2 linked regions of the Methanobrevibacter smithii ATCC 35061 genome follow. Each later gene encodes a partner of the first gene's protein in a complex. Links are inferred from orthologs where the notes say so. Each region holds a gene or a part of one and is shown on either strand. Other genes may lie near its edges.

Evidence for each region. The genes of interacting proteins can lie anywhere in the genome.
Region 2: the proteins of MSM_RS01750 (region 1) and psmA are in contact, whole or in part, in a cryo-EM structure (PDB 6HE5), measured with the Archaeoglobus fulgidus proteins. The link is inferred for Methanobrevibacter smithii ATCC 35061 from one-to-one orthologs. Residues at the interface, in WP_010879468.1 of Archaeoglobus fulgidus: Asp391, Leu392, Lys393, Gly394, Met396, Phe397, Val398; in WP_010877997.1 of Archaeoglobus fulgidus: Ala30, Arg33, Gly34, Ala35, Asp51, Arg53, Val54, Lys66, Ser79, Gly80, Leu81, Val82, Met166.

Annotation. Positions count from the first base shown.
Region 1 is NC_009515.1:335,777-341,048, reverse strand. Bases 1,335-4,186 are described here. They hold MSM_RS01750 (proteasome-activating nucleotidase), read left to right. Parts: upstream 1,335-2,091; coding sequence 2,092-3,282; downstream 3,283-4,186. Other genes in these bases: MSM_RS01755 (multiprotein bridging factor aMBF1), read right to left, coding at 1,342-1,824; MSM_RS01760 (DUF356 domain-containing protein), read left to right, coding at 1,335-1,341. Outside these bases: MSM_RS01765 (hypothetical protein), read left to right, coding at 1-865; more of MSM_RS01760, read left to right, coding at 907-1,334; MSM_RS01740 (TIGR01177 family methyltransferase), read left to right, coding at 4,491-5,272. UniProt on the Methanocaldococcus jannaschii protein: ATPase which is responsible for recognizing, binding, unfolding and translocation of substrate proteins into the archaeal 20S proteasome core particle.
Region 2 is NC_009515.1:229,395-233,433, forward strand. The notes cover bases 1-2,830. They hold psmA (archaeal proteasome endopeptidase complex subunit alpha), read right to left. Parts: upstream 1,877-2,830; coding sequence 1,124-1,876; downstream 1-1,123. Other genes in these bases: rrp4 (exosome complex RNA-binding protein Rrp4), read right to left, coding at 1-364; MSM_RS01185 (ribosome assembly factor SBDS), read right to left, coding at 395-1,096; MSM_RS01195 (Rpp14/Pop5 family protein), read right to left, coding at 2,571-2,830. In the rest of the region: more of MSM_RS01195, read right to left, coding at 2,831-2,933; rnp3 (ribonuclease P protein component 3), read right to left, coding at 2,923-3,627; MSM_RS01205 (hypothetical protein), read right to left, coding at 3,742-4,017. UniProt on the Methanocaldococcus jannaschii protein: Component of the proteasome core, a large protease complex with broad specificity involved in protein degradation. The M.jannaschii proteasome is able to cleave oligopeptides after Glu, Asp, Tyr, Phe, Trp, slightly after Arg, but not after Ala.

The sequences.
Region 1 (5,272 bases):
TAATGGTTCTATCACTGTAACTCCTTATTCCTCAACTTCTGGTGGAATAGCTACTTTACAGCCTGGACAAAAAGGAGCTATTATTCACTTAAGGAATTCTGAAGGAAACCCATTATATGGTACTGCAGCTACTGTTCGTAAAGAAACTGCAATTAACATTGGAAAAATGATTAGGGATGGATATCCAGCAACTACTATTGTTTCTGAAGCTATGGGTGAAGTAGCTAATGATTCTGGTGAAAAATACGGTGGAGGTGCAGTAAATCTTGTATCCGGTTTATCTACTGGAGACATGTTCACGCCTAAGGATTTAAATGAATCTGGTTATCCGATGAATGAAGTTTATTCAAAATCATGTGATGATTGCGGATGGTCGGTAGGTTATCCATCATCTGAAAATTATGAAGTCTGTCCAGTTTGTAATGGTGAGTTAACAACAATTTATGCATATGAAGCGTTGGGAAATGCGATTACGGTAACTTCCGATTCGGTTAGTGTTTCAGTTTATGGAAGTGAAAAACCAGGACTTGCATCAACGACTAAACAAATTGTAGATGCATCCGTTGCTAAATATGGATATGATGCATCAGCTATTGCAACTTCAATTAACAAAGGTATTAACAATGGTCTTTTAGTTGGAGTTGATCATGTAGAACCGAAAGATATTAATGTTAAAAAAGACTCTAAAGCAGTTGGAGTATATTATACAGCATTAAATGGAGACAAATCATCTCCATCTTGGGATTTACCTGTTGATGCAAATTTACTAAATATTTTAGGCAGTATACAAACTGCAATTGGGGTAATTTTAATATTGCTTGTAGTATTTAGAAGTAGATTATTGAAATCGTTCCAAAATCGGTGAAATTTTTCACCATTAATTATTTTTTTTAAAACAGTGATACTATGGCATTAATCTTAATAAGAGGAGAAAACAATTCAAAACTACTAAATGCAATTGCGGACATGGAAAGACATGGAAATTTAAATTTAGCAACTAAACCAAAAATAATTGATGCAAAATTTGCTGATTCATTAGTTGAAAAGATTCTAAATTCTAAACTCAGAACAAGTTCTAAAGTTGCTACTGCCTTTTTTGTTAAAGAAGATATAACTTTAAGTATTATGCAAATTAAAAAAATTCATCCGCCTGCTCATGTTGTAGTTGTTAGTGATGAATATGATGTGTTCAATCAATTAAAAAATAAGTTAAATAATGCTCCTGATTTTAAAGGATATTATTCTCATAAAGCTAAAAATGGCGGAAAAATAGATTATAAACTAAAAGGAAAAGTAAAACATATTGAAAATAAGAAAATAAATAGCTATTCAAATAAATAGCTACCTTTTTTTAATTTTTACAACATTACCAAGAGTACGTCCCTGTGAAGGGTTACCTGTGTATTTGCTTAAATCCAGTTCTTCTACATTTTCAATTAAAGTAATGTTTAAAGCATTTTCTAATTTTTTAGTTAATCTTATATCAGGAATCATCTTGCCTGATTCAATTCTATTTATAACAGAAACTTTTTCATAGATTTTTTGACCTAATTCTTCTCTTGATAGGTTTTTAGATTCTCTGGCTTTTCTAATTTTAACATTAAAATCTTCAACCAATTCTTCTTTAGGTTCATCTTTAGAATAATTTTGTTTTGTTGTTTTATTTTTCTTAGGTTTGTTTGATTTTCTAAATTTTGGTTTTGGAGGTGCTTTTTGTATTTTTCCAAGTTTAGCACATTCATCACAAACAATCATGACAGATCCTTCAATTTTTGCTTTTTTAGGATTGTCAGATACTTGTCTACCACAAATTTCGCATTCCATATTAATCAGTTTTTCCTAATTCAATTTAATTAAGTATTTATTAGTTAATGTATATAATTAATTTCCCATAAATTTTAAATATTATCATTTAGTAAATAGCATAACAATAAAATTTAAATATGTTAATGTTACTAATGGTTATTAAAGTAACATAGATGTCGAAATTATAAAAATTTTCAATCAATATTATTGGAGATGAGTCCTATGGATAATATTAATGATTTGGAGAATTCTTCAAAAGAACAGTTAGTTGAGAAAGTTGAATCAATGCAAGAAGAAATAGATTCATTAAAAGAAGAAAACTCCAAAGCTAAAAGTAATTTAATGTGGAAAGTTAGGAAATTGGAAAAAGATAAAGTTCTAATTGAAAATGAAAAAATCAGATTAGAAAGAGAAACTAAATCCTTACGTTCCGAAGTAGAAAGATTTAGATCACCTCCTTTAGTTTTAGCTACTATTACTGAAGTTTTAGATGATTACAGAATGACTGTTAAAAGCAGTACTGGACCTAGCTTTTTAGTAAATTATTCAAAATTCTTAGATGAAAAATTATTGGTGCCAGGTTCTAGAGTTGCATTGAACCAACAGACTTTTGGTATTGTAGAAGTTTTACCGTCAGAAAAAGATGCAAATGTTACAGGAATGGAAATTGAAACAAAACCTGACATTACATATGATAAAATCGGTGGACTTGAAGAGCAAATAGTTGAAGTTAAAGAAACTGTTGAACTTCCTTTAAAAGAGCCGGAATTATTTGAAAAAATAGGTATTGATCCGCCTAAAGGAATTTTATTGTACGGACCTCCGGGAACCGGTAAAACTTTACTTGCAAAAGCGGTAGCTAATGAAACAAATGCTACATTTATTAAAATTGTAGCTTCCGAATTCGTTAAAAAATATATAGGTGAAGGAGCCAGACTTGTTCGTGAAGTATTTGAATTAGCTAAAGAAAAAGCACCGGCTATTATTTTCATTGATGAACTTGATGCTGTTGCAGCCAAAAGGCTTAAAAGTTCAACTAGCGGAGACAGAGAGGTTCAAAGAACTTTAATGCAACTTCTTGCTGAACTTGACGGTTTTGAATCCAGGGGAGATATCGGAATTATCGGTGCAACAAACCGTCCGGATATTTTAGACCCTGCATTATTAAGGCCTGGCCGTTTTGACAGATTTATAGAAGTTCCCCTTCCTAATGATGACGGAAGAAAACAAATCCTAAAAATACATACTAAAAACATGGCTTTGGATGAGGAAGCTGACTTGGATTTGCTAAGCAGCTTAACTGACGGTCTTTCCGGTGCTGATTTGAAGGCAGTATGTACTGAAGCAGGTATGTTTGCTATTCGTGAAAAAAGAGACAGAGTCACAGTAACTGATTTCATGGATGCTGTAGAAAAAGTTCTTGACAAGGAACATGATGATGAATTTATAAAAGAAGCAGGCGTAATGTTTGCTTAAATAATCTGTAAGCCAATGATGAACCCTATGAGCTCTGATACGTGATGAATGATGGGCGAGCTGAGGCTTACTTTTTAAATCTTATTTTTTAAAAAACTTTATTTAAAATTAAATTCTAATACATTATTATGTTGTTTAATAGAAATGATAAAATAACTAATGAAAAAACTATTTATCAAACCAAACCGAATATGCTTTTTAGGATGTAAAAAAGCTATTTTTGGAGTTATTTTATTAGTAGTTGTTTTATCTGTTGCATCACCGATTATTGCATTTATTGGTGAAATGCAAGTATATTTAATATCTTATGTTAAATTGTCTTTAACAAGGTATACTGCTATTGCACTTTTTGTAATTATACTTTTTATTATTCTGTATATAATCTGGCAACTTATTAACTGGTATTATATGGAGTATATTTTAACTGACTCAAGAATTATTATTAAATCAGGAGTTTTATACACTAAAAAAAAACTACATGCCTTACGGAACAATTCAGGATGTAAGCACATCTCAAAGTATTGTAGCAAAAATATTGAATGTCGGAACAGTTTCGGTTTATAGTGCTTATGACAACAATCAGATGAAATTAGCCAATATTTCAAATGTTAAGGAAGTTGAAAATATAATATTTTCAAGAATATCCAATCAGAATAATCTAAGAAGCAGACATTATAGAGATGATTTTTCTATAAACAGACAGCAGCCTGAATATTATTCTGATGATGAATACTATGAACCATCTAATGACTACCGCTCAAAAAGAAGACAGTATGAGGATGGCGGTTATTATGGTGAAGATGAATATTATGAGCCTCAGGATTATTACAGAAAAGAACCTGTTAGGGATTATGAATATTATCCTGAAGAATTGAACTTTGAAGAGGAAAAAAGGCATAATTATGAATATGAACCTTACATGAAAGATTCTTTGGAAGACAATATTGAAGGTGCTGTTAACAATAGGGGTAATGGACTTCATGATAATGACTATTATAATGAAAGTACTGATGATTATTCTTATAGTGATGATGATTACTATGGGGAAAATGAAGCTGAACTTTATTATAATGATCAGGACATTCAGGATTCAAAATTTGAAGAAAATGATATAGGTACCCAAACAAAAGACTCTAAAGAAACTATCATCAGAAGACATTTCGACAAATTTAAAAAATAATTTTTTTTTAAAAAATCAGGTGAAGTTAATGGAATTACTATGTATACAATCTCAGGAACATGACAAATTACCTCTTGCAGAACTAAAAGCAGTTATTGAATGTGAGGATATGGAATTGGATATTTCTAAAATAACTGAAGGTTTGATTTTATTAAAGGATATTTCTGATGAAAACTCAGACAAATATTATCAGACACTTGTAAAAAGATTAGGATACACCCATGAAGTGGATGAGGTAATATTTAAATCCTCTATAGATGATTTGGAAAGGGATATTTTAGCTATTGACTGGAGCAGATATATTTCTAAAAACTTTGCTGTAAGAGTAAAAAGATTCAACTCTCCAATTGATACTGTGGCTGCTGAGCGAAAGACAGGATCATTAATTTTATCAAAATGTGACAATATAAAAGTAAAACTGAAAAAACCTGATTCATTAATCAGATTAATTGCTTATGAAAATACTGTTTATATAGCTATTGAAAAATTTAAACTCAATAAAAAACATTTTGAAGAAATAAAACCTCATAAAAGACCGTTTTTCTATCCAGGTTCAATGAGTCCAAAATTGGCAAGGTGTATGGTTAATCTGTCTAGGGTTAATTCCGGAGATTTGGTATTGGATCCTTTCTGTGGAACTGGGGGAATACTTATTGAAGCAGGATTAATTGGATGTAAAGTTGCAGGATCTGATGTTAACTGGAAAATGAAAAATGGAAGTGCAATCAATTTGGATTACTGTGGAATAACTGATTATAGAACATTCAATGTTGATGTACGTGAACTTAAAATGTATGAAAAGGTAGATAG
Region 2 (4,039 bases), 110 kb from region 1 along the record:
CATCAACATCAACAACTCTTAAAAATAGAACATCCCCAACATCAAATACCTTGTTGAGTTCTTTTTTCTCTCTTCCAAACACTTCAAAAGCAGGTAAAATTCCGGAATATGGGGAATTAATATCTACATCCCACATGGAGAATCTGACATCTTTAATTTTACCAATAACTACATCTCCTTTTTTAGGAACATATTTACTTTTAAGAGGAATAACTCTAATTTTTTTATTCCTTAAAGAAACTAGTCCCATTAAAGAAGAACAAATTTTACCATTCTCTTTAAAGGTACCTCTTCCTGAGTAGTATTCGTCATCTGCCAATACTTCACCAGGAATAACTAAATCTTTATTTTCCACATATATCATAAAAATCCCATAAGTTGAAAATTAATTTAATTATTTGATAGTTTTCGTTTCTGCTTCACCACTTGAAATTTCAGCCATTTTAGCGGCGAAATCATCTTGAAGGCCACCAGGCATCTCAACAATGCCAATCCATGAACCGTCTTGCTGCCATTCTTCATTAAGAATTTCACCAAAATGATGGATTGCAGAGTAGGCTCCTCCTGCTGAAGAACCCGGAAGGCGAACAGCTACTTTAACTTTTTCAAACCTAATCGGAATAAGTGGTTTAATAGCTTTCAGGGCTGTTTGTACTTGTTGATCAACTGAAACAAAAGGATCAAATTTAACTTTAGCTTCATTAACAGCATTTTCAATCCTTTGTGCAGGGTGAGGAAGACCTGATTGGGGATTAATAGCTTCTCTAGAAATTTTATTAATAACAAGTCTTCTTTTATCTTCCTGCATTTGTCTTTTTTGTTCAGCAGTTAATTGAACATGTCCTTTTTCAAGTATAACTTTAGAAACTCCAATAGGGTCTGTAGTTTCAAATATTTTAAGCATAGCTTCTTCAGAAGCTTTATCTCCTTTTTTAGAGTCCTTAAAAATTTCTTCAACAGCTAGAAGATCTTCAATGGCCACATCCTGCCCATCAGGATTTCTAAATTCTGCTGCTAAATCCGGATCGACCAATATTTCAAAATGTTCCCCACAATATTCATATTTAGCTATTATTGCTTCATCTACATTTACCATTGAAAAAACCCCTAACCAATTAATTATTTATTCTTCACTTTCCTCTTCACTTTCTTCTTCAGATACAACCTCATCAATGAAAGTCTGTACTTCTTCCTGAGAAAGTTTAGTGTATACTTCTTCACCACATTTAATAACAGCAATTTCAACATTGTTTGCAGTAGTTTCATGTTCAGTTGCTTCATTGATTGCTGTTAGTGCTAAATTAATAGCTTCATTTAAATTCATGTCATCTTTATATTGATCTTCAAAGATATCCATAGCTGCAGATCTGCCTGATCCAATAGCAGTTGCTTTATATTCAATTAATGCTCCACTAGGATCTGTTTCGAATAATTTGCAAATACCGTCATATACTCCACCAATGATTAAAGCAGAACCGAATGGCCTTACCCCACCGTTTTGAGTATACATCTGTAACATATCACATAATTTTTTAGATAAGCTATCTACCCTAATAGGTTCACTGTATGTGATTTTATTTATTTGAGCTTCCACTCTTGCTCTTTCAACTAAAGCTCTAGCATCAGCAACAAGACCTGAAGTTGCTGCTCCAATATGTTCATCTATTTTGAATATTTTTTCAATAGATGTTGCTTCAACTAAATTAGAAGTAGTTCTTTTATCAACTGCTAAAACAATACCTTCAGAACATTTAATTCCTATTGAAGTGGTTCCTCTTTTAACAGCTTCTCTTGCATATTCTACTTGGAAAAGTCTTCCATCTGGGCTAAATACAGTAATTGCCCTATCATATCCAGCATTTTGTAAAGGTTGCATAAATTAATACCTCACATTTTTTTAATATTATAATAAACTTAAGTTCAACTACTATAAAAATACAATTATTTTAAAAAATAAACCAAATTCTCCATGAAATGGTATTTCATTACATATCTGTAATGATATAGTTTTTTAAATCTTTTTTCCATAAATTCAATTCATATTTATATGCGTATATTATTAATAAAGTTTTCTATTTTAAAATAACTAAAAGTTATTAAAAACTTTTTCATAACCAAACAGCAAAAAATTAAGGAAAAAACCAATTAATAATTCACTATTTAAAAGAAATTTTTTATCAATTTTCACTTTTAGTGTTTTGATAAAAAAGAGTCTAAATCTCATGGTTTTGTTTGTAAACTTTCCAATAGCTTACAAACGTTTTTAGACTCATAACAACTTTTTTTAAAATAATTTTTTTCACAGTTTACATAATAATAAAAGTAATAAAAAAATTATAAACTTTACCAAAAATAAACGGATGATGTAAAATGATAAAGTTAAATTTAAGTTTCACCTCTCCAAGAGGTGAATCATGTGTTAAATCATATAACAATAATTTTAGATGTAATTTTAATCATATTACATATTATTAATCTAATAAGATAAACGATTAAAATAATTGATAGATGAATATAAAAGTTTTTGATTTTTTACGCCCACGAGCTGAAGTTTTGCGTAATTTTTCCTTTTATTTTTCAATAAATTTCTGACAGGCTTTGATAGTTCCGGATAAACCGATAGTTGAAACTGAAATATCTTTTCTATTATGTTTATAAATTAAAGCAAGAGAAGCCCTTACCTCATCAACATACTCTCTTTGGCAGCGAAGAATTGCCTGATAATGATTATACTCATCGGTTTTTTCAAGCTCATAAAACTTCATAACCCATAAACTAAAATTGCCTGTTCCATTTTCACCAAAAAAGCGAATACATCCATTCCAAACAATATTAACCAAATCATCTTTAGAAATAACACTTTTAACTTTAATATCCAATGCCAAATACCTGTTATTTTTCCTAAGTGTAGGGGGAAGAACCTTAAGCTTCATCATTAACCTCCCTAACTCCTTTTAAAACCATGTTTTTCCTGTTTTTATTAAATTCCAAAATGTTTTCAGCTGAGGTAAATGATTTGTCAATTTCACTTTGAGTTAATCCAACTGAAAGAAATACTGAGCTGAAATCTTTAGTTGTCTTAATATCAAAAACGGACTCTGCTCTTGAAGACAAAATTAACGGGAAGTCAAATTTCTTATGTAATGAAATTACATCCTTAATATTAGCTATTGTTTTAGCCCTATATGTTAAATAAGATTTCAAAATATCTATAAAGCAAATTTCAACAGCTACATTATTATTCAAAGATTCTTTAGCCAAAACCTGATTAAGACCACTGTCATATCGTTTTAAATAAGGTCTTGATAAAACATCCAACTGGATATTTTCCAAAACAGCCCGATTTACTTTTAAATCTCCACCAATTACACTAATGCATGATGATTTATTTCTGAACTTTCTGGCTATTTTTCTAATTTCATTAACATTGCCGGAATCTATTTCTAAAGTATAATCTATGCCAATGTCCAAATTATCCTGCAAATCCTTTTTAAACTCTAAAGCTTTGGCAAATTTATTTTGATTATAAGAAAAATTAATATGATCCCAACCATACTTTGAAGCTTCCTCAGCTAATTTCAAATTATTATCATAGCTGTTTCCTTTAACATTTAAATCAAAAAACATTTTAAAAATCCTATTGAATCATTTATATTAAATATTAAATTTTATTTATTATTAATAGTTATGGAAAAAGCATTAAAAAAAAGAAAATAAATTTTTGTAGACTACTACAAAAATCTAAAAAATTCCCAATGGAGGAGAATTAAATATTGCATAGACAATTAAAGCCATAAATACAATATTTATAAGAACTCCAAATTTTATAGAACTATTAATATTTTCCCGCCTGGAATATTGGAAAACAATATAAAAATAATCTGCAGAGATTAAAAAGAACAATAAAAACATGAAATAAGTAAATGGGAATAGACTTACATCACTTCCAGTTACCAAAGTTCCTATCATAGCTAAAACAAGCAGGAAAATAAAAATATTACCATATCTAATATTCATATCTAACACATATTTTTTTAAA